Regions from separate parts of the Pseudocolwellia sp. G5-9 genome, predicted to be linked through region 2. Evidence: riboswitches for the same ligand, from Rfam matches in the RefSeq annotation. Region 2 holds a riboswitch; the other holds the start of a gene.
The links. A riboswitch is a leader RNA that binds a small molecule or an ion and turns the genes downstream of it on or off. The one in region 2 is predicted to bind thiamine pyrophosphate.
Positions count from the first base shown of each region.

Region 1: linked by a shared signal. The riboswitch ahead of thiC (phosphomethylpyrimidine synthase ThiC) and the one ahead of AC0L5Q_RS05630 (TonB-dependent receptor) in region 2 are both predicted to bind thiamine pyrophosphate.

Region 1 is NZ_CM147893.1:3,328,058-3,340,373, reverse strand. It holds gene AC0L5Q_RS14400 (FAD-dependent oxidoreductase) at 1-550, opposite strand, end outside; gene thiC (phosphomethylpyrimidine synthase ThiC) at 559-2,535, opposite strand; TPP riboswitch at 2,633-2,731, opposite strand; gene AC0L5Q_RS14390 (M1 family metallopeptidase) at 2,873-4,582, shown strand; gene AC0L5Q_RS14385 (S-(hydroxymethyl)glutathione dehydrogenase/class III alcohol dehydrogenase) at 4,563-5,696, shown strand; gene fghA (S-formylglutathione hydrolase) at 5,716-6,564, shown strand; gene AC0L5Q_RS14375 (HutD/Ves family protein) at 6,545-7,171, shown strand; gene AC0L5Q_RS14370 (2TM domain-containing protein) at 7,407-7,904, shown strand; gene AC0L5Q_RS14365 (PEP-CTERM sorting domain-containing protein) at 7,967-8,500, opposite strand; gene AC0L5Q_RS14360 (DUF4166 domain-containing protein) at 8,717-9,283, shown strand; gene AC0L5Q_RS14355 (M16 family metallopeptidase) at 9,434-12,286, opposite strand.
Region 2 is NZ_CM147893.1:1,288,013-1,300,328, reverse strand. It holds gene AC0L5Q_RS05650 (efflux transporter outer membrane subunit) at 1-1,058, shown strand, start outside; gene AC0L5Q_RS05645 (efflux RND transporter periplasmic adaptor subunit) at 1,060-2,385, shown strand; gene AC0L5Q_RS05640 (efflux RND transporter permease subunit) at 2,382-5,486, shown strand; gene AC0L5Q_RS05635 (HIT domain-containing protein) at 5,511-5,861, shown strand; TPP riboswitch at 5,977-6,099, shown strand; gene AC0L5Q_RS05630 (TonB-dependent receptor) at 6,145-8,292, shown strand; gene AC0L5Q_RS05625 (YkoF family thiamine/hydroxymethylpyrimidine-binding protein) at 8,412-8,678, shown strand; gene pnuC (nicotinamide riboside transporter PnuC) at 8,706-9,329, shown strand; gene AC0L5Q_RS05615 (hypothetical protein) at 9,376-10,233, shown strand; gene AC0L5Q_RS05610 (sensor histidine kinase) at 10,311-11,393, shown strand; gene AC0L5Q_RS05605 (LytR/AlgR family response regulator transcription factor) at 11,390-12,214, shown strand.

The DNA of each region.
Region 1 (12,316 bases), 2.0 Mb from region 2:
CAACATTTTCAATATCAACCACTTCGGTTTCACTTAACCAATGCACGGATGATTGTTGTAATTGGGTTTTTAAGGCAATTAACAGCTTTCGATTACCTATTTGACCTTCTTGTGGAAGATACAGTCCTTGGTTAAACGAACGACCTAATTCAGGTTCAAGAGATTCAAGCTGTTGTCGATTTAATGCTTGTGTTGGGTATTGTGGGTAATGGTTTTTAAGGTAACGAGCCACATGTAAGTAATCACCTTGATCTTGCGTATGGCTGACCATTATAGCCCCTTCATGCTGAAAAAAAGTATACTCGTCAAGTGTGGCTAAAAACTCTGGCCACAACTTGAGAGATTCCAACCCCATTTCAACAATATTAGGTTCGCAATGCATAGCTTCGCCTAGTGGCGTAAGTAATCCTGCAGCCGCGTAAGCTGCACTATTACGTGCATTGGTGTCGTCTTTATCTATCAAGGTTGGCTTATAACCTTGTCGCATTAACGACAGGGCTATAAGTCTTCCCATTAAGCCAGCGCCAATAATGGCTATATTAATGCTCACAACAATTATTACGCTTTTGCAGGGTGGTAAATTTCACTACCTGTGGCTTTAAATTCAGCTGATTTTTCTGCCATGCCCTTTTCTACTTCAGATTGGGCTGCTGCAGATGCGTCTAATACAATCATTTCATCTAATAATTGAATTTCAATCTTTTGACCTGACTCTAAATCAGCGGCGTAATCACGCACTTCTTGAGATATTTTCATTGAACAGAATTTAGGGCCACACATTGAACAAAAGTGAGCTACTTTTCCTGATTCTTGCGGTAAGGTTTCATCGTGGTAAGACTTAGCTGTTTCAGGATCTAAACCTATATTGAATTGATCGTACCAACGGAATTCAAAACGCGCTTTACTCATCGCATTATCACGAATTTGAGCACCCGGATGACCTTTCGCTAAATCGCCAGCATGAGCCGCTATTTTGTAAGTAATTAAGCCTTCTTTTACATCGTCTTTATTGGGTAAACCTAAATGCTCTTTAGGTGTTACATAACACAGCATGGCACAGCCATACCAACCAATGTTAGCCGCACCAATACCAGAAGTAATGTGGTCGTAACCCGGTGCAATGTCAGTCGTTAATGGGCCTAAGGTATAAAATGGCGCTTCGCCACAGTGTTCAAGTTGCTCTTCCATGTTAGCTTTAATCATGTGCAATGGCACGTGACCTGGACCTTCAATAATGGTTTGAACATCATGCTTCCAAGCGATTTTAGTTAATTCGCCTAGCGTATGTAGTTCAGCAAATTGTGCTTCGTCGTTAGCGTCTGCCACCGAACCGGGACGTAAACCATCACCTAATGAGAATGACACATCGTACTGTTTTAAAATTTCACAAATGTCTTCAAAGTGAGTGTATAAAAAGTTTTCTTTATGATGCGCTAAACACCATTTAGCCATGATAGAGCCACCGCGCGAAACAATACCTGTTACACGTTTAGCCGTCATAGGTACGTAACGTAATAATACGCCGGCATGAATCGTAAAGTAATCAACACCCTGCTCAGCTTGTTCAATTAAGGTATCGCGGAAAATTTCCCACGTTAAGTCTTCAGCTACACCGTTTACTTTTTCTAACGCTTGGTAAATAGGTACGGTGCCAATTGGTACTGGCGAGTTACGTAAAATCCACTCACGAGTTTCATGAATGTTACGCCCTGTTGATAAATCCATTACGGTGTCAGCGCCCCATTTAGCTGACCAAACCAGCTTTTCAACTTCCTCTTCAATGGAAGAAGTTACCGCTGAGTTACCAATGTTGGCGTTTACTTTAATTAAAAAGTTACGACCAATAATCATAGGCTCACATTCAGGGTGGTTAATATTTACAGGAATAATTGCGCGACCACGAGCCACTTCATCACGTACAAATTCAGGGGTAATTTGCTCAGGAATGCTCGCACCAAAAGACTGACCTTTGTGCTGTTGCAGTAACATTTCGTCTTTAACTTCTTCACGCTTAAGGTTTTCACGAATGGCGATATACTCCATTTCTGGCGTAATAATACCTTGTTTGGCGTAATGCATTTGCGAAACGTTTTTACCTTTTTTAGCACGTAGTACTTTAGGTAAATGTTCAAAACGTAGGTGGTCTAAACCTTCATCAGCTAAACGTTGCTGAGTATAAACCGATGTTTTTGAATCAAGTACTTCAACATCGTTACGGCCTTCAATCCAGCTTTCACGTAAACGCGGAATACCTTTGTGTACATCAATTTCTACGTTTTCGTCCGTATAAAAACCTGAGGTATCGTAAACACATAGTGGCGCATTTTTTTCGTACTGAGGATTATCTTTTGCGCTACCAGGCAATAAAGTGTCTGTTAAGGTAATTTCACGCATACCCACTTTGATATCGTGAATTTTGCCTTGCACATACACTTTTTTTGAATTAGGAAACGATTGATCTGACACGTTTTTTAGAAAAGCTTCAGCAGCTTCACGTTTTTCGCGTCTGGTTTGTGGTTTGTTTTCTGTTGTCATTTCTCTCACCTTATTTAATTATAATCAATAAAAAATAGGCGGAGCTGTATTGGGTATATTTTTGGTATAAACGAGTGAAACACCAAGCAATAGATACTCGATGTTTGTACTTGTTCCCTTCGCAGATGTTAATCTAATCAGGTTCTACGGTTCCCGCTTTCGCGATCTCAGCCCTTTGGCACTCCGACAAGTTTTCTACGTTAGCCTAAGCTAAACGTAGCATGATTCTAACGTGAACACTTAAGCGCACGCAAATGTTATTTCAACGGTTATGGTGTTGTAATGCCCAATATCGTTGATATTATCTTGAAAGGATAACAACTGATATGTAACAACTATGACAATAACTACTCTATTTAGCTCGCTGCTCATTTTTATTTTATGCTTTGCACCACAAGCTTTTGCCAAACAACTTTTTTCTGCTGCCGATGAAGTTTCGCAACAAGATATTTTACGTGGTTCTATTACACCAGAACGCGCGTGGTGGGATTTAACTCATTACCATCTTGATATTAACGTTGATCCTGCAAGTAAATCTATTTCAGGCACTAACACCATGAAGTATCGTGTATTAAGCCAACAAAAACCTCTGCAAATAGAACTTCAGCAACCTTTGATATTAGAAAAAGTCACACAAAATGGCCAAGCTTTAAAATTTACTCAACAAGGTTATTCGTATTTTATTAATACTCAGCCTAATGCCGAAATAGGTAAAGAATATGCAGTAGTGATGCATTTTTCAGGTATTCCAAAAGAAGCGGTAAAAGCACCTTGGGATGGAGGTATTACGTGGAATAAAGACGAAAACGATATCGATTTTATTGCTTCATCTTGCCAAGGTTTAGGTGCTAGTATTTGGTGGCCTAATAAAGACCATGCCTACGACGAACCTGATAACGGCGTATTAATAAGTGTTGAAGTGCCTGAGCATTTGTTTGATGTATCTAACGGTCGATTAATTAAAATTGAACATAACAAAACCGCTAAAACGAAAACTTATCACTGGAAAGTAACTAATCCAATAAATAATTATGGCGTAAATATTAACATTGGCGATTACGTTAATTTTAATGAAGTTTACCAAGGCGAAAACGGCAAACTTGATATGAATTATTATGTTTTACGCGATAATTTAACCAAGGCCAAAAAGCAATTTGCAGAAGCTAAACGCACCATTGAAGCACTCGAATATTGGTTTGGTCCTTATCCTTTTTATGAAGATAGCTACAAGCTAGTTGAAGCGCCCTATTTAGGTATGGAACATCAAAGTTCTGTGACTTATGGCAATGGCTATAAAAACGGTTATTTAGGTTCAGACCGTAGTCAAACAGGTGTTGGCTTACTGTTTGATTTTATTATTGTGCATGAAACAGGACACGAATGGTTTGCCAATAATATAACCAGTGTTGATATTGCCGACATGTGGATACATGAAAGCTTTACGAGCTACTCAGAAAACCTATTTGTTGAATATCATTTTGGCAAAGAAAAAGCCTTTGAATATGTTAGAGGCCAACGGTTGAATATTCAAAATACGAGCCCAATTATTGGCAAGTATAATGTTCATCAAGAAGGTTCAAGCGATATGTACGACAAAGGTGCCAATATGTTACATACCATAAGACAAATCGTGAATAACGATACCACTTGGCGTAATCTATTACGCGGTTTGAATAAAGAATTTTTCCATAAAACGGTGACTACTCAACAAGTAGAACATTATATTAATGAGCATACTGGCCTAGATTTTTCTAAAGTATTTAACCAATACTTAAGAGATGTACGAATTCCTACCTTTGAGTTTTTTGTTAAAGATAAAATATTAAAAATAAAATGGAGTAATACCGTTAAAGATTTTAATATGCCTGTTAAAATATTTATTAATAATAAAGAAAAATGGATCACGCCTACATCTGAGTGGGCTGAAATTGAATTAACAACAGCAGATCCATCAATTACCATAGACCCTAATTTTTATGTGAATACATTAAATATATTAGGTAATAAGCAGATTAAAGGTATTAATCATGACAGACCAATTTATTAAATCAAAAGCCGCCATAGCATGGGGCCCTAATCAACCTTTAAGTATTGAAGAAGTTGATGTAATGCTGCCACGAAAAGGCGAAGTATTAGTTAAAATTATTGCTTCGGGTGTTTGTCATACCGACGCATTTACCCTCTCGGGAGAAGATCCAGAAGGCATTTTTCCTGCTATTTTAGGTCATGAAGGCGGTGGTATTGTTGAACAAGTTGGTGAAGGCGTAACTAGCGTTGCGGTTGGCGATCACGTTATTCCACTTTACACACCTGAATGTCGTGAGTGTAAATTCTGTTTGTCGGGTAAAACTAATTTGTGTCAGCAAATACGTGAAACGCAAGGTAAAGGTTTAATGCCTGACGGCACTACACGCTTTTATAAAGACGGCCAACCTATTTATCATTACATGGGTTGTTCAACGTTTTCTGAGTACACCGTTTTACCTGAAATATCACTCGCTAAAGTAAATCCTAAAGCACCACTTGAAGAAGTGTGTTTATTAGGTTGTGGTGTTACTACAGGTATGGGCGCAGTAATGAATACCGCTAAAGTTGAAGAAGGCGATACGGTTGCTATTTTCGGTTTAGGTGGTATTGGCCTTTCAGCCGTTATTGGCGCAACCATGGCAAAAGCTTCACGCATTATTGTTATAGACATTAACGAAAGCAAATTTGAACTTGCTAAGAAATTAGGCGCAACGGATTGTATTAATCCGAAAGATCACGACAAACCGATCCAAGACGTTATCGTAGAATTAACCGATGGCGGCGTAGATTACTCGTTTGAATGTATTGGTAACGTTGACATTATGCGCTCAGCTCTTGAGTGTTGCCATAAAGGTTGGGGCGAGTCGGTTATTATTGGTGTAGCGGGGGCAGGTAAAGAAATTTCAACACGTCCTTTCCAATTAGTAACTGGTCGAGTATGGCGTGGTACAGCATTTGGTGGGGTTAAAGGCCGCACTGAGTTACCTGAATATGTAGAGCGTTACTTAGCGGGCGAATTTAAGTTAGACGACTTTATTACTCATACTATGTCTCTTGAAGGCATTAACGATGCTTTTGATTTAATGCATGAAGGTAAGAGTATTCGCAGCGTAATTCACTTTGATCATAAATAAAATGGCTGAAAATAATATTATGTTAACTGACTCTACTTTAACAAAAACGAGCGAAACTAAAATTTTTGAAGGTAAACAACAGCAGTTTACTCATCAATCAAGTAGCACAAACTGTGTTATGCAATTTGCTATTTACTTGCCACCCCAAGCCAGCGAAACTAATAAAGTTCCTGTTTTATACTGGCTTTCAGGCTTAACCTGTACTGATGAAAACTTTGTACAAAAAGCCGGAGCGCAGCGTATTGCCGCTGAATTAGGCATGGCGATTGTATGTCCGGACACTAGCCCGCGTGGTGAAGATGTCGCCAATGATGAAGGTTACGACTTAGGACAAGGTGCTGGTTTTTATGTAAATGCAACTCAAGCACCTTGGGCGGATCATTACCAAATGTATGATTACGTGGTAAACGAGTTACCTGGTTTAATTGAAGCTAATTTTCCTGTTTCACAACAACGATCCATTAGCGGACATTCAATGGGCGGCCATGGCGCATTAACTATTGCACTTAAAAACCCATCACGCTATTCGTCGGTATCTGCTTTTAGCCCTATTGTTAATCCTATTAACTGCCCTTGGGGTCAAAAAGCATTAACAGCATACTTAGGTGACAATGTAGAAGCTTGGCGAGAATACGACACATGTGAACTCATCAAAAAATCTGCACAACACTTACCCATGTTAGTTGAACAAGGCTTAGCTGATAATTTTTTAGTAGAACAGCTTAAACCTGAAAACTTATTAGCAGCAGCGAAAAGTGTTAACTACGACCTGACGCTAAATCAGCATGAGGGCTATGATCACAGCTACTTTTTTATCGCCAGCTTTATTGAAAACCATTTACGTTTTCATGCTAAACACATTATCTAATGAGTTTACTGAGAAACATGTGATAGAAATTATTCCCCCTAAACAATTTAAAACAGTTCCGTGGAAAAACGGCTTAGGTGAAACCACTGAACTGGCGATAAATGTAGGGGGAACATTAGATGATTTTGATTGGTGTTTAAGTATAGCCAGTGTGATTGAAGATGGCGTATTTTCAAACTTTGCTGGCTATACCCGTCACCTAATTTTAATTGACGGTAACGGTATTAACCTACAGCACAACGACAGTAAAATAGATAAGCTAAATAACCTACTCGATATGGCTACCTTTAACGGTGACGATAAAACTGTAGGTAATTTACATTCAGGCGACATTACCGATTTTAATGTTATTACCCGTACAGAAGGTTTTAATACCAACGTAATAGCTGAACATAAACTAGTTAATTATCCGCTAGAACAAGCCGATTTATGTTTTGTTTACAGCTTATATCGTGATGCTGAGTTGATCATTAGTGATACAAAAGAAGTAATTAAATTACCTGCGGATCACTTATTAAAAATACAGCCGGCCTGCCAAACTCAAAACAATATCTTCGCGAGCCTAACAGGCACACATTTAATTGTGGTTTATTTATACCAACAATAAAGTCACACTTACTTCATAAAATATCCTTTTTGCAAACCAATATACATGCAACATATTGAAAAAGTTATATGGTTTGTTTAATACTTACAATAATAAACATGACTTTAACCTGCCACAGATAAATGGTAACTTATTGATATTAAAGTATTGTCATATGTCTGACGTGTTAGTGACGTGGTGCAAAGCATCATTTATCAGTCAAACTACGAAACAGATAACAGCTAAGGAAGAAATAATGATAGTTAGAAAATTAAGGTTACAACAAGGCTGGTCTCAAGAGCAATTATCTGAATTTAGCGGGTTAAGTATTCGCACCATTCAGAGAATTGAACGAGGTCAAAATGCCAGTGTTGAATCTTTAAAGTCTTTAGCTGCTGTTTTTGAAGTAGAGATAACTGATTTAACACAGGAGAACGATATGAACAACGATACAGCTCAACCACAATCAGCAGCAGGCCATGCGTCAATTTCACACGAAGAAGAAAGCGCCATTAAACATGTAAAAGATATTAAAGACTTTTACTCCCATTTAGTTACCTATGTATGTGTAATCGTGGGATTGTTTTTAGTGAATATGTTTACAAACCCAAATCATATATGGTTTATATGGACCGCTATTTTCTGGGGTATTGGTATTGTTTCACACGGGCTTTCTGTATTTGAAGTATTCAATTTTTTCAGCCCTGAATGGGAAAAAAAACAAATAGAAAAGCGATTAGGTAGAAAGTTATAAATAATGTATAAAAATAGGGCCAATTGGCCCTATTAAAAAATAACATATTTAATTTATCTTAATTACTTTCTTCTTGATAAAGCAAATCCAACTAAACCAAGACCAAATAATATTAGTGATGCTGGCGCAGGGACAGATGTAAGTGTGTCGTTATATTGAATACTAGTTGTAATAAATGCTGTGCTTAGGTTTAGGTTAACACCGCTTGCAAAATCCACATTTACAACTATTAAAGAGTCATTCAACAATAAATTTAAATCTGCAGCAGATATGCTCTGAGACACTTTAAATAAATTATCATCACTACTAAAACTTGTAACCAAATTACTTGCTGTCGCTTGAATTCCAGAACCACTTAGAACAGATTCAACATCAAAATCAAAGGATTCACCAAGGGTAGCACCAATAGTAAAATCACCTCTAATTAAGAACTCCAATACACCACCACTTCCATCAGAAGGCGCTAAAGCAGAAAAATTAAAAACAAAATTTTCTCCAGCAACTGTTTGTGATTGAGTTTCAGACAAAGTTATTAGTCCTGCATTTGCTGTTCCGCAAATTATAAGCATAGCTATCAATGCTAAATATTTTTTCATGTTTATGTTCCAATTATTTGTTGTATTTATAAAATATAAAGCACAAATCAAGCCACACTGTAATGCATTGTATTCAATATACTTTTTTATTTATTATGAAATTTGTGTAAAAAAAATGGACAGTATAAACATTTTATTAAAAATAAATGTTGTTCGCATTTTCACGTTTCTATACCCTTTTATATTTCCTAGTTATTTACCGTTTCAGAGGTTCATTTGCAAAACAAGATAGTCAGTCACTGGTTTGATAAAGATTTTGTGAATTTAGATCCCCTTTTACAGAAGCTTCATGTATTTGGAGGAGAGTTATTAGGTGATGTTGATATAATCTATGGCACCGGCTTATCAGGTTTTATAGGTAAGCGATTAGCTAAAAAAATGGAACTTCCTGAACAAGGAGTACATAAACTACGTGTTGCTATTTCACACTCAAAGAAAGGTCTACACTGGAACAGAAGGTTTAATGATAATAACCTTGTAGCATCATTATTTACCCCTGTTAATAATATTACCAATGGCTATTGGTTAGAAAAAACAGGACCTATAACAATGAAACTAACAGTAGACATTATTAATGGTGGTTGGTATTGGCGTTGTTTACATATTTCATTATTTGGTATTCCAATACCACTATGGCTAATCCCCAAGTCTAAAGCATTTAAAACGATTGAAAATGGGAAATACAAATTCCATGTTGCATTTACTTACCCTCTTTTGGGGAACCTTGTTTCTTATAGTGGAATATTAGATGCGCAGTATAATGAACATAGGCATTCTATTTGATGTGACATATAAAGTTACCGATGCTGCATATACTTTCCATGGTATGCGATTTTATAGATGTTAATTTACTGTTATATAAATAAAAACCTGCATTATTGCAGGTTTTTTAATTGAGCTATTACGTATTTAATATTTAACTTAATCACTCCATCAAATATCGTAATCAATCACTTCATACCCCAATGCTTCAAGTTGCGGTTTTAATACGCTAGCATTACCTACTACCACCATCAGCATTTCTTTCAGGTTAAGGTGTTTTTTAGCTAAGGCGTTAATTTCTTCAGCTGTAATATTTTCTACAATTTCGGTACGTTTTTTTACGAAATCTGGCGTTAAATCATGCTCTAAAATTTGCGCTAAAAAGCCTAGTTTTGCATGAGGGGTTTCATACTTTAAGGCATCTTTTTGATTTATTGCTTTACGCATAAAAGCGAGCTCTTCTGCTGTAATACCGTTTTCAGCGTAATTTTTAATTTCTTTTACAAATTCAACAATCGACTTGTCGGTAACATCAGCTCTTACTTCAGCACTGGCTGTATAAGCACCGGCTAGTTTGTCTGCGCTGAAGTATGAACGAGCACCGTAGGTATAGCCTTTATCTTCACGTAAATTTAGGTTAATACGACTATTAAAAGCACCACCTAGAGGAAAGTTCATTAAGTACGATTTATAAAACTCACCCGTAATGTCTTGAGTAATTGAGCGCTTACCTATTCGAATAACGGATTGTGCCGCATCGTCTTTATTAACAAGGTAAATAACGCCCATTTTTGTATCAGATATAGGTAACGTCAAATCAAGCTCTTCGCCTTTACCTTGCCATGTTTTAAATACATCGAATACTTTAAGTATGTCTTTTTCAGGTAAGTCAGATACAACAATAGCTTGCCCGTCTTTAGGTTTTATTTGTTTGTTATAAAACGCTTTTACGTCAGCTAAAGTAATGTTTTTCAAGCTAGCTTCAGAACCACCACTTGGTGTGGCTGCTATATTGTCTGCATGTAACAGCTGTCGGTAAGCCGTTGCAGCTAAGTAACCCGCATCTTTTTTATTGTTTATAGCGCCTTGAATCGCATTATTTTGGTTACGTACAAAGTCGCTTTCTATAAAGGCTGGCTGCATCAGCTTTTCATTAACTAACGCCATTGTTTCAGTTAAATGCTTAGTTAATGCATTTACACTAATGGTTAAGTAATGATCCGTTGAGGAAATATTAACTGAACTGCCTAATTTCTCTAACTCGTTACTCATATCCTCGGCACTACGCGTGGTGGTTGATTCATTTAACATAGCGGCTAATAACGTTACTAAACCGGCTTTATCTTTAGACTCAAAGTAATGACCCGCAGGAATTTTAAGTAATAACGATGTGGTGGGCGTTTCTGTGCTTTGAGTACCTAATATTTTAATGCCGTTAGCTAATTCCCTTTGCCACATTTGCGGAACATCAACAGGTTTATTGGCTTTAGCTATAGGCATAAGGTTCCGGTCAAAGTTGTCTTTAACCTTACGTACTTTAATAGCGTCTGCCGAAGTGGTGGCTGTTCGATCAAAAGTTCTCTCTTTTGGTTTAAAGGTGTCTTGTGCTGCAACCATATCAAGCTTACCTTTAGGTACAACACTCATAATTACGCCATGCTTCCCTTTAAGATATTTTTTATACACACGCATAACATCAGCTTTAGTGACACCAGCATAGCGAGCAATATCTTGTTCAATATAGTTAGGATTACCTTTAAAGGTTTGATTGGCAGCTAATTGACTCACTTTTCCTTGCACACTTTGTAAGCCAAACACAAAGCTCGCTTCCATATTTGCTTTTGCTTTGATCAAATCATCGTCTTCTACGCCACGTGATTCAAATTCTACTAATGTGTCTCTCATTACTTTTTCTATATCCGCTAACGACTTACCTGAAGCTGGATGAGGCAAAGCATACAAATTAAAAGTACAGGCAAGCTCTGAACAAGGATGACTGACCGATGCTTGTACCGTGAGTTGATTTTTAACTAAGTTTTTATAGAACAATGACGTTTTACCGCCACCAAGTATGCTTGATAATAAGTCGAGTGGCGCTTCATCTTCGTCGCGTACTGAAACCGTTGGATACGACATATATATAAGTGGCAGATGAACATTATCTTCCATTGAAATGTAACGGTCTTCTTTTATTTCAAAAGTGGGTTTTTCTGGCATTTTTACTTCAGGCCCACGAGGAATACTACCAAAGTATTTTTTGACCAATGCTAATGTTTCGGTAGTATTGATATCGCCACCAATAGTTAAGGTTGCGTTATTAGGGCCATACCAACGTAAAAAGAAAGCTTTTAGGTCGTTTACGTTAACGCGATCTAAATCTTCCATATAACCAATAACAGGCCAAGAATACGGATGCCCTTCTGGATATAACGCTTGTGAAATACGTTCATTTACACGGCCATAAGGACGATTATCAACACGTTGACCACGTTCGTTTTTTACCGTTTCGCGTTGTACTTCAAATTTCTCTTGCGTAACTGCATCCACTAAAAAGCCCATGCGATCAGACTCTAGCCATAACATTTTTTCTAACTGATTGGCTGGAACCGTTTGAAAGTAGTTAGTACGGTCGTTATTAGTTGTACCATTCATGGTACCGCCCGCTTCAGTTACTAACTTAAAATGCTGTTCGTCTGCTACATGTTCAGAACCTTGAAACATCATGTGTTCAAAGAAATGAGCAAAACCTGATTTACCCGCCTCTTCTCTACCTGAACCTACGTGATAGGTCATGTCTACATGCACTAATGGGTCTGATTTATCAGTATGAAGAATTAATGTTAAACCGTTATCTAAAATATATTTCTCATATGGGATCACGGTTTCATGACCAGATTTTTTTACTTCTTCAACGAAGGTAATGCCTGCAACTTTGTGGCTGTCAGTTTTTGAATCTAAATAAGGTAATGTGCTTTCACAAGCGGCTAAGCAAGTAATAAGTAATGGCAGAGTCCATTTTTTCAACGTTAAAGCTCCTAAAGAGAACAATCAATG
Region 2 (12,316 bases):
CCGCAAATATAAAACTTAATTTAAGTTATGAAGTGGATATTTGGGGGCAGTTATCAGATAAACAACAACAGCAGCAACTTGCTTATGCATCTGCAAATTCTTTATATCAACACCAAAAATTGACTTTAGTCACTAATGTCATAAAAGGTTGGTATAACTTAATAGAAGCGCAAAAGTTATTAAATTTATATCAAGAAAGAGCAGATAATCTTGTTAAAAATTTAAATATGATTGAGTCATCATATAAATTAGGTTTGAATAATGCTTTAGATGTTTATCTAACGAAAAATAACGTGAATAGCGAGTTAGCACGTGTAGCTCAACAAAAACAAACCGTAAAAGAATCAGCACGATCTTTAGAATTACTGTTAGGTGATTATCCAAAAGGGACTATTCACGCTGACAGTGTTTTTCCTAAAATCAATACTGAACTTCATATTGAAAAGCCCGCCTTATTATTAACACGAAGAAATGACATTGCCTCAAGTTGGTTTGGGCTTTTATCTTTAGATGCGGCTCTTGCTGTTGCTCATAAACAAAGATTTCCAAGGCTTGCGTTGACTGGAACTTATGGGGATTCAGGCAGAGAGTTAACGGATTTATTTAGTGGCAATCCTTTAACGTGGTCGTTAATTGGTAATTTAACTGCACCGATATTTAACGGCGGAACTTTAGCCTCTTTAGAAGAGCAAGCAAGGCTAGAAGTTGTTAAAAAAGAACAAGAGTATCTTGCTCAAGTCTCTAGTGCATTTGCACAAGTTGAAAATTTAATGAGTAAACGAAAATCTTTGATTGAACGTTTACTTTATTCAAAAGAGGCGCAAGTGAATGCGATTGAAGCACAAACATTATCTTTTAACCAATATATGAGAGGCTTAGTTACATATACAACTGTATTAGAATCTGAAAGACGCGCCTTTGATGCCCAAACAACACTTATTCAACTTACTAATCAATTATTACAAAATAGAGCTGATAGTTATTTAGCTTTGGGTGGCGGGTTAAAATCAAATTTATTAGATGATGAAAGTCATCCTTCAAATATTCAGGAACAATAACGTGAAAACTATAAAAAAAATACTCCCTATACTTGTTTTAGCTGCATTTGGTATAACAGCGTATGTTGTTGTTTCTAATCCACCTACTCTTAAAAAATTTAAACAAGAAGATGTTGCTAAACTTAATATTGAAGCTGTTAAAGTAAAGTTAGAAGATTTAAAAATTAATGTTGAAAGTTATGGAACGGTAAAACCCCGAACACAAAGTGTTTTATATTCACAAGTGTCAGGACAAATCATTGAAATCAATCCTAAGTTTAGAGAGGGTGGTTTTTTTGAGAAAGGGGAAACTCTGATTGAACTAGACAAGCGAGACTTGTTAACCAGTATACAAATAGCGAAATCAGCATTATTTAATGCACAACAAGCTTTACAAGAAGAAGAAGCGCGTTCTGAACAAGCTAAACAAGATTGGATAAGGTTAGGAAATCAAGACCAAGCGCCAGATTTAGTATTAAGAAAACCTCAGTTAATGGCTGCTCAAGCGAATGTGTTCTCATCAGAAGCATCTTTATCGCAAGCTAAATTAGCGTTAGAGCGAAGCGATATCAAAGCACCTTATACCGGACGTATATTAAAAAAAGAAGTTGATATAGGTCAGGTTATTTCATCAAATACCAAGTTAGCTGAAATTTATGCTGTAGATTACGTTGAAATTAGATTACCGATAAAAAATAAAGACTTACCTTATGTTGTGTTACCTGAGCCTAATCGATTTACATCTACGGTTAATTCTGAAAAGGAGTTACCTAAAGTTGAGTTTTATTCCGATCTTATAGGTGAACAATCTTGGCAAGGAGAGATTGTGAGAACAGAGGGTGCATTAGACACTAATTCTCAGCAATTATTTGTAGTTGCGCAAATTAATGACCCATATGGTAAAGAAAATAGTGATATTAACCCAATAAAAATAGGTCAGTATGTTACAGCGAATATTTCAGGCAAAGTTATTGAAAACGCAATAGTTATACCTAATAAAACTATATATCAAGGTAGTTATGTTTATATTGTTGAAAACGACTTATTAAAAAGGGTAACTATAGATATTGCTTGGCAAAATAAGAATGTGGCAGTTATTAAATCAGGACTTTCTGAAAATGATTTACTGGTTTTAACGCCATTAGGACAAGTTTCTTCAGGAATGCGAGTAGCCGTAACATCAATTGATGGTATTCCTGCTGTTACTCCAAATAAAAGGAAAAATGCTCAAGCTATGAGAGGAAAAGGTGACGGTAAGTTAAGAAAAGAGTTAACACCTGAGCAAAGAAAACTCATGAAAGCGAAAAGAGAAAGTCAACAAACTAATGTTAATGGAGTAGAGCGATGATTGCTTGGTTTGCAAAAAATCATGTAGCGGCTAACTTATTAATGATCACCATTTTGTTGATGGGAGTGTTTTCATTAAAAAGTAATATCCCGCTTGAAGTATTTCCTTCAATTGCTTCTGAAATTGTAGAGGTAAAAGTTCAATTAAGAGGCTCCACACCTGAAGATGCAGAACTTGGATTAGCGATAAAAGTTGAAGAGGCTGTTCAAGATCTTGAAGGTATAGAAAAGTTGATCAGTACTTCAGTTGAAGGTTCCGCAAGTATCACTATTGAAGCTGAACCTGGCTATGATGTCAGAGAATTACTTGCAGACGTAAAAAACAGAGTGGATGCAATTAATACGTTTCCTGCCGGTATCGAAAATCCAATCACTTCAGTTAGACAAAACAAACGTGATGTTATTTCAGTAACTATTTCATCTGATTATAGCGAACGTGAAATTAGAGAATTTGCTGAAAAAGTAAGAGATGATTTATTAAACTTACCAGAGGTTACTCAACTTTCGCTGAATGCCGTACGTGATTACGAAATTATTATTGAAGTCAAACAAGATACATTAAAACAATATAATTTATCTATTTCTGACATCGTTAATGCCGTTAGAGTTAGTTCTCAAGATGTTTCTGGCGGAAATGTAAAAACAGAAGGCGGAGATGTATTAATACGTAGTAAAGGGCAAGCATATAGTCGAGAACAATATGAAAATATTGTTATTAAAACGAATCCTGATGGCTCTTTACTGCGTTTAATTGATATTGCAAAAGTAGATGACGGTTTTGGTGAAAGACCACTACGAGCTCGATTTAATGGCCAGCAGGGCGCACTGATTGATATTTACAGAATTGGGAATCAAAATGCGATTGATGTTGCCGAAGCGGTAAGAGAATATATCGACGATAGACAAGATACTTTACCAGAAGGTTTTAAACTTAATTATTGGGATGACGATTCTGAAGTTGTTAAAGGTCGATTAAATACTTTAATTACAAACGCTATTCAGGGCGGCATTCTTATCCTTGTGTTATTAACATTGTTTTTAAGACCTTCTATAGCATTCTGGGTATTTATTGGTATCCCTATTAGTTTTATGGGGGCTTTTGTTTTTATGCCGTTTCTTGGTGTAACCATTAATATAATGAGTCTATTTGGTTTTATTCTTGTACTGGGGATAGTGGTAGATGATGCTATTGTCACGGGAGAGAATATTTACCGACACACACATACATCTAAATCAAGCTTAGAAGCTGCAATTATTGGTACGAAAGAAGTTGCTGGTCCAGTTACTTTTGGTGTACTTACCACTGTTGCTGCATTTTTGCCTTTAGCTTTTATTGAAGGTCGACGTGGTGCTATATTCTTCCAAATCCCAGCGATTGTTATTCCTGTTTTATTATTTTCATTAATTGAGTCTAAGTTTGTTTTACCGTCACATCTAAAACATTTGAAACTACGTAGTGAAAAAACAAAGCAATCTAAATTCTCTATGTGGCAAGAGCGATTTGCTGATGGTTTTGAAAACGCAATTTTAAAATACTATCAACCACTACTTAAAAAAGCGGTAATGAATAAATTAACTACATTATCGTTATTTGTAGGTGTGTTTATATTGATCGGCGCATTTATTATGAGTGGCTGGACAAAATTTGTATTTTTCCCACGTATTCCAAGTGAAACAGCTCGAGCTGATTTAACAATGCCTGTGGGTACTAGTTTTGATGTAGTTGACGGTTACGTACAAAAAATGTCGAACGCAGCTAAAACACTTCAAGATAAATACCGGGATGAAGAAGGTAATAGTATTATTTTAAATACTCTAGCTATTACTAATAATGAAACAGGTCGTGTGCGTTTTGAAATTTTACCTGCAGATCAAAATACAACAGGAATAGGTTCTAGGCAATTAGTGAATGAGTGGCGTGATTTGATCGGGGAACTTCCTGGCGCTGAAGAGCTAACTTATAGAGCTGAGATTGGGCGGTCGGGTGCACCGATTGATTTTCAATTGATGGGCAATAATTTTGAAGAGCTAAAAGAAATAGCCAATAAAATTAAAGAAAAATTGGCAACATACCCTTCAGTTTTTGAAATTACAGATAGTTTATCTACGGGTAAAGAAGAGCTTCAAATTGTGTTAAATGCGCAAGGTTATGCTATGGGATTATCTGCTTCTAATGTTACTCAACAAGTAAGGAGTGCTTTCTTTGGTTCTGAAATACAGCGTATTCAGCGTGGTCGAGACGATGTACGTGTAAGTGTTATGTTTCCACGAGAAGAAAGAGAATCTATTAGTAGTTTAAGCGATATGCTCATTGAAACGCCACAAGGTGGCCAAGTACCTTTATCACATATCGCTAGCTTGGTTCCAGGGAAAAGCCCTGCAGCTATTAAACGTATTGATCGTTTCCGTAGTGTAAATGTTACTGCCGATGTAGATAAAAAAGTCACCAACATGACAGTATTAAGTGCAGATCTACAACCTTATGTGGATAATCTAGTTGCTTCATATCCCGGTGTTAAGTTGGTAATTGAAGGTGAAGCAAAAGAACAGGCTGACTCTTTTAGTAGTTTAGGACTAGGCCTTATTCTTGTGTTCTTTATTATTTATTGTTTACTTGCAATACCTTTTAGATCTTATATTCAACCAATTATTGTTATGTCAATTATTCCATTTGGTATCATTGGTGCAATCGTTGGGCATTGGTTTATGAGAATGGATCTTACTATTTTTAGTATATTAGGCATGATGGCATTAATTGGCGTTGTGGTTAACGATAGTTTAGTGTTAGTTGACTTTATAAATAAAAAACGTCAACAAGGTGCTGATCTTATGGATGCAGTATTAACCGCAGGGCAAACTAGATTTAGACCGGTATTATTAACGTCACTAACCACATTTTTTGGTTTAATGCCTCTACTATTTGAAAAATCAACTCAAGCACAATTCTTGATCCCAATGGCAATATCCTTAAGTTTTGGTATTATATTTGCGACTTTTATTACCTTAATTTTAGTACCTGTTAATTATTTATTAGTTGAATCCATTGTGCAGCGGGTTACGGGAAGTAAGAAAAGTTTATTGAACAAATCATTACCACAATAAATCATAATATTGATAGGAATTATAATGTCCGAAGAAACCATATTTTCTAAAATAGTTAGACAAGAAATACCAACGCCTTTGTTATATCAAGACGATCTTGTTACCGCTTTTAGAGATATTTCACCGCAAGCTAAAAGTCATATACTTATTATTCCTAATAAGTTAATTCCTACGGTGAACGATGTCACTGAAGATGATGAACTTGCTCTTGGGCGAATGTTCAGTGTTGCTAGAAAGTTGGCAAAGGAAGAAGGGATTGATGAAGACGGATACCGTTTAATTATGAATTGTAATAAACATGGTGGCCAAGAGGTTTATCATATTCATATGCACTTAGTTGGCGGCGAACCCTTAGGTAAAATGCTTTCTATTTAATCGTTTATTCTCCTATCTAATAGCATTTTATTATGAGATACATAATAAAATGCTATATAACTCCTCGTTTACCTTCTTCTTCACTGTACATTCGTTTAAATATTGTTAAAATTCACGCCAAACCAAGGGGTGCGAATACAATTTAACTAACGTTAACGTATTTGCTGAGATGTGTAATGCACAAACCCTCGAACCTGAACTGGATAATGCCAGCGTAGGAATGGGAATTTTACACCGCCATTAAATGCGCTGGTTCCATATTTTATATTTATATGAGAACCAAATGACAAACCAACTATCTACAATCGCTTTAGCGATATCTTCTGTTTTATTTTCTCAAACGAGTTTTGCCGAAGAAGCAAACACGACTTCTATAGAAGTGATTACCGTAAAAGGTGATTTCAGAGAAACTAGTCTTCAAAAAATCCCTAACGCGATTAGCATACTATCTGAAGAAGATATAAAGCGCCGTAATGCTCAAAATTTAGAAGAAGTTTTAGCATTAACACCTAACGTTAATTTTTCAAGTGGCTCACAACGAGCACGCTATTATCAAATACGTGGTATTGGTGAACGTAGTCAATTCAGCGAACCCATCAATCCTTCTGTTGGTGTAATTATTGATAATGTTGAATTTACCGGTATAGGTAGTGTTTCTTCTCTTTTTGATGTTGCACAAACCGAAGTTTTTCGTGGCCCACAAGGCACACGCTTTGGTGCTAATGCATTAGCGGGTATTATTAATATTGAAACTAATGCACCGAGTGATTCATTTGAAGGTGCTGTTAAAGTGACCTTGGGAAATTATGGTAGTAAAGGTGCTGGCATTGTTCTTTCTGGGCCTGCTAGCGATAAAGTTAAATACCGTTTAGCGGCTGAACAATATAACAGTGATGGTTTTATTGATAACATTTATTTGAATCGTGACGACGTAAATAACCGTGATGAATTAAGCCTTCGTGGTAAATTAGCTATTGAAGCCTCTAAAGACTTATCGATTGATTTAACTGTTATGCATTTTGATTTTGATAATGGTTACGATGCTTTTTCACTAGACAACAACCGCACAACTTACTCAGACCAGCCTGGTTTTGATACACAAGAAACAACGGCTATTGCTTCTACATTCAATTATAAAGGCTTGGATAGTGCTGATGTAGTGCTTATAGCGAGTTACGCAAATAGCGATCTTGGTTACGGCTATGATGAAGATTGGGCGTATGGTGAATATGAATACAATGCAGATGATTGGGATAATGGTCTTTATTTCCCTGATCCATGTATTACACCTACAGGTTGTTTAGCTGAAGTTGATGGTTATTCATCGACAGATTATTACTTTAGAGAAAAAGAAACACAAACGTTAGAGTTACGTGCTACTTCTAAAGAAGGTGATGAAATATTTGATGGTTCAACCTCTTGGGTTACTGGTGTTTACTATAAACAAGAAACATCAGATTTAACGCGTATTTATACATACGACAGCGACTTCTCGTCAACTTTTGATACAGAAACACTGGCAGCATATGCAGAGTTAGCCACCGTATTAACAGAAAATGTTACTTTAACAACAGGCTTACGTGTTGAAAATCGTGAAGCAGATTATGAAAATTCAACAAACTTCTCTGCTAAACCATCAGACACTATGATAGGTGGTAAAATTGTTCTGTCATATCAAACGCAAGATAGTTTAATTTATGCATCTATCAATCGTGGTTATAAAGCTGGAGGGGTAAATACCGACGGAACCCTCGAAGATAATCAGCGTGAATTTGATCCTGAATTTGTGATGAACTACGAACTTGGTTTTAAAGCCACCTACCTTGATGGCGACGCTTATTTAAGAGCTGCCGCTTTTTATATGGACCGCAAAGACGTTCAGGTGAAAATTTCATATCAAGTAGAACAAGCAGGCGAATTTATTGAATTTCTTTCTAATGCCTCGCAAGGTAAAAATTTAGGTATAGAAATAGAGTCAGGTTGGCAAGCAACAGATACATTAGATATATATGGTTCATTAGGTTTACTTGATACTGAATATGAAGACTTTTCATATCAAACTGAAGATGGAATAAAATCGTTATCAGGTCGTGAGCAAGCGCACGCGCCGTCATATCAATTTAACATCGGCGCTAATTACGCGATAACAGAAAATTTATTATTAAATGTATCGATAGAGGGTAAAGATTCTTTTTACTTCTCAGATAGTCATGATAAAGAATCAAATGCTTATGAATTGTTAAATGCATCAATCACTTATTCTCAAGACGAATGGAATGTAAGTGTATGGGCACGAAATATAACAGATGAAGAATACCAAGTGCGTGGTTTTGAATTTCCGAATGATCCACGCGATGGTTATACAACATCTGGCTACACTCAGTTAGGTGAACCTGCCGTTTTTGGTGTTACATTTAATTATGATTTTTAATTTAATAAACATATACTTAAAGAGTATTTAGTTGAAAAACAGAAGTATTAGAGCGAGCTATAAACGGTATATTATTACTGATAGCTCGCTTAATAAAAAATGAATAAGAGATAAATAAAATGGAAATATCAATAGAAATAAGTTTATACCCATTAGCAGAAGAAAACTTTAAGAAAGAAATATGGGACTTTATTAAAAAACTTCGTGAGGTTGATGGTTTAAACGTTGTTACTAATGGTATGAGCACGCAAGTGTTTGGAGATTACGATTTAGCCGTACATCATGTTATGTCTGAAATTAAAAAAGTTCACCATAGTGTTGATGCCGCCGTATTTGTTTGTAAGTTTATTGGCGGAAATAGATCAGAAGTGGAAGCTGAATTGTAATGATCAACTTATAATGGGTAAGTTTTAATGGACGTTATTTTAAATTATTATTCAACATTGTCTTTTCTAGAACTAGCTGCTGTTTTTACTTCACTCGCTTATGTGATACTTGCCGCTAAAAAAAACATTTGGTGTTGGCCGGCAGCTTTTATAAGTACCGCTATTTATACTTTTTTGTTTTATAAATTTTATTTATGGATGGATAGCTTTCTGCAAGTGTATTACATGGGAATGGCTTTTTACGGTTGGTATTGTTGGAATAAAACTACCGATGATTTTCATAGTAACAGTATTCAACTGAAAACATACTCAGCTAAAACGCATTTAATTTCTATAGCAATACTGGGTATTGTTTCTTTAGGTGTTGGTTTTTTTATGGATAAATATACCCCAACAGACTTTCCTTATTTAGACAGCGCGACTACTGTTTTTGCTGTTTTCTCAACCTATCTAGTTGCACAAAAAGTGATTGAAAACTGGCTGTATTGGATTGTTATTGACGCGGTTTCTATTTATTTATATGTAGAAAAAGGTCTAACGCCTACAGCCTTCTTATTTGGCGTGTTTATATTAATTGCCGCTTATGGGTATTATATTTGGCGACGAGAATATAAGGGGGATGATATGACCCATTCTGAATTATTTAATTAAATTACTCATGGTGAAATATATTTATAACCATAACCAATTATGCGAAATGATAAAGGCGCTACCGTGTTTTGTAGCACTTCATAACCCATCTTCACTAATTATTAATCGTATCGAAGCTGGACAAAGTAGTTTATGTTTTGAAGTTAAACATGACGATAAAAGCTACTTTGTTAAATATAACGATAATTTATCATTTTTTGAAAATGAACTGAAAACATCAAAAGCAGCTTCCCATATAGCATTGTCACCTAGGGTTATTTACGCAGCCAATGATTGGTTAGTAAATGAGTTTGTTTATGGTGAAACATTAGATAGAAGTGGTGCTTCAATGCCCGATAAAATAGGCATTGCACTTGATTTGATGAAGCAATGCCATTCATTGAAAGTTACCTTACCGTTATTAAACATAACAAAGATCATTACCCGTATAGTCAATAATTCTTGTTTTTCTAATGTTCAAAAAGATCATATACAAGCATTACTCTGTAAACTCCCAACACCGTTTGGTAATAACTACGTGGTTTGTCATAGCGATATTAATTTTTCTAATATTATTATGGCAAATAGCAGGGCTTGGCTAATTGACTTTGAATGCGCATGTTTAGCGGAAAAAGAATTTGAAATAGCGATGTTCTTTGCGATTAACTTACTTACTGCTGATGAGCAAAGCTATGCGCTTAAAGTGTATCAAGCATTAAATCCTAATGAGGGCATTAATATAAAAAGCCTAAACACTTATTTATTATATTCTTATCTTCTTAATGGCTTGTGGTATATTGAGAAAGTAGAGGAAACTATGAATGAATCTAAAATAATAAATTTTCGTACATTAGCGGCTAAGCAATTTCATTTGTTTGACCTTATCTGGCCTAGTGAGATGCCTTTAAAAAGCATTATGAGATAAGGCGCTAAAATGTTACGTCTAATTACCGTGCAGCGCCATTAATCCTGCCGCATAATAAATTATATAATAAAATAGAGATGTTTTTCGTGAATTGGAAAAGCCTAATAAGAGATAAAGATAAACTATTTTGGCTAATGCATACTATTGGTTGGTTTGGCTTTGCTTTGGTTCATTATTTAGGGTCTTTACTACACGATTTACGTGATATTTTTATTGTTATCGTTTTTCTTAATGCCTATTCTGGTTGGATGTTAACTGTACCGTTACGTTATATATATAGATACGTTTGGAATTTCAAACCTATTCAAATCGCGTTAAGCCTTATTGTTGTTTCATTTGTAACGGGTGTAATTTGGCAGGTAATTAAAAATTTAAATTATTGGGAAATATACCAACATGGTTATCGTCCTGAATACTTGATTTATTATACTAAATTCAGTTTATGGTCGTTTTATATAGTGATTAGTTGGAGTGTTTTATATTTTGGTCTTAAATATTATCAAATGCTTCAAAACGAAAAACAAAATGTATTAACAGCTAATACGGAAGCTCATCAAGCTCAACTTAAAATGTTGAGATATCAATTGAACCCTCATTTTTTATTTAACACCCTTAATGCTATTTCTACATTAATATTAGTGAAAGACAATATTGTCGCTAATGCGATGGTGACTAAATTAAGTGATTTTTTACGCTATACTTTAGATAAAGATCCAATGAAAAAAGTAACACTTGAAAGCGAAATTCAAGTACTTACACTTTATTTAGATATAGAGAAGGTAAGATTTGAAGAGCGTTTACAGGTTGTTTTTGATATAGATGAAAACTGCAATAATGCTCTTGTACCAAGTATGATTTTACAACCTATAGCCGAAAATGCCATTAAACATGCGATATCGGTACAGGAAGAAGGTGGTACTATCTCTGTTGCCGTAAAAGCTATTGGTCAATACCTATTCATAGAATTATCTGATGATGGCCCCGGTGCTGTTATTATTAATAACAACCTACATCGTGAAAACGGCATAGGGCTTGTTAATACACGTGAACGCTTACAGGCATTATTTGACAATGATTATTCTCTTATTGTGTCCAACAATATGCCAAAAGGTGTTAAAGTAAGTATAAGAATTCCTCTCCAAGTTGAAGCTGAAATATGACACAAGTTTTATCCACTATTGTTGTAGACGATGAACCGCTCGCCAGAAAAGGGTTAATGGTTAGGCTAGCAGAACATAAAGACATCAATATTATCAAAGATTGTAGTAATGGCCGAGAGGCGCTTGAAGCGATTAAAACACATAAGCCAGATTTAATGTTTATTGATATAAAAATGCCGGGTTTAAATGGGTTTGAAGTTGTTAATGAAATTATTGTTCAAAACTTATCTATGCCTATTGTTGTCTTTGTTACTGCATTTGAAGAATATGCATTAAAAGCTTTTGAAATACACGCCCAAGATTATTTATTAAAACCTGCTGACGATGTGCGAATTGAAAATGCATTAGAAAAAATTAGAGAACGTATTGCTAATAAAGATAACGCTGAACAAAAATTAAAACTAGCCCAACTCGTGAGCGATGTTACGGGTAATACAAGCCAAGATATTTTAGAAGCGATAGAAAACAACAAGCCGATTCATTTTAATCATTACTCTGATGTACTTGCGATAAAAGATGCAGGGGAAGTGAGTAGAGTACCTGTTAAAAATATTTTATGGATAGATGCCGCAGGTGATTACATGTGTGTGCATACAGCAACGGAAACCCACATTCTTCGACAAACAATGAAGCAATTAGAAGAAAGTTTAGATCCTAGAATTTTTATTCGTAGTCATCGTTCAACCATGGTTAACAAAAATTATATCAGTAAATTTTGTAGCCAGCTTAATGGTGAATATTATCTTGTAATGAGTAACGACAAAGAGTTGAAGGTAAGTCGAAGTTATAAAGATAAAGTAAAAAGTATTGTTAATTCGTAATTGATTACAAAAATGTAATTTATTACATAATTTTGATAATTTAACAAAAGGTTTGCGATCAAAACATTACGAATATATCGATTATATCGGGTATATTTGTAG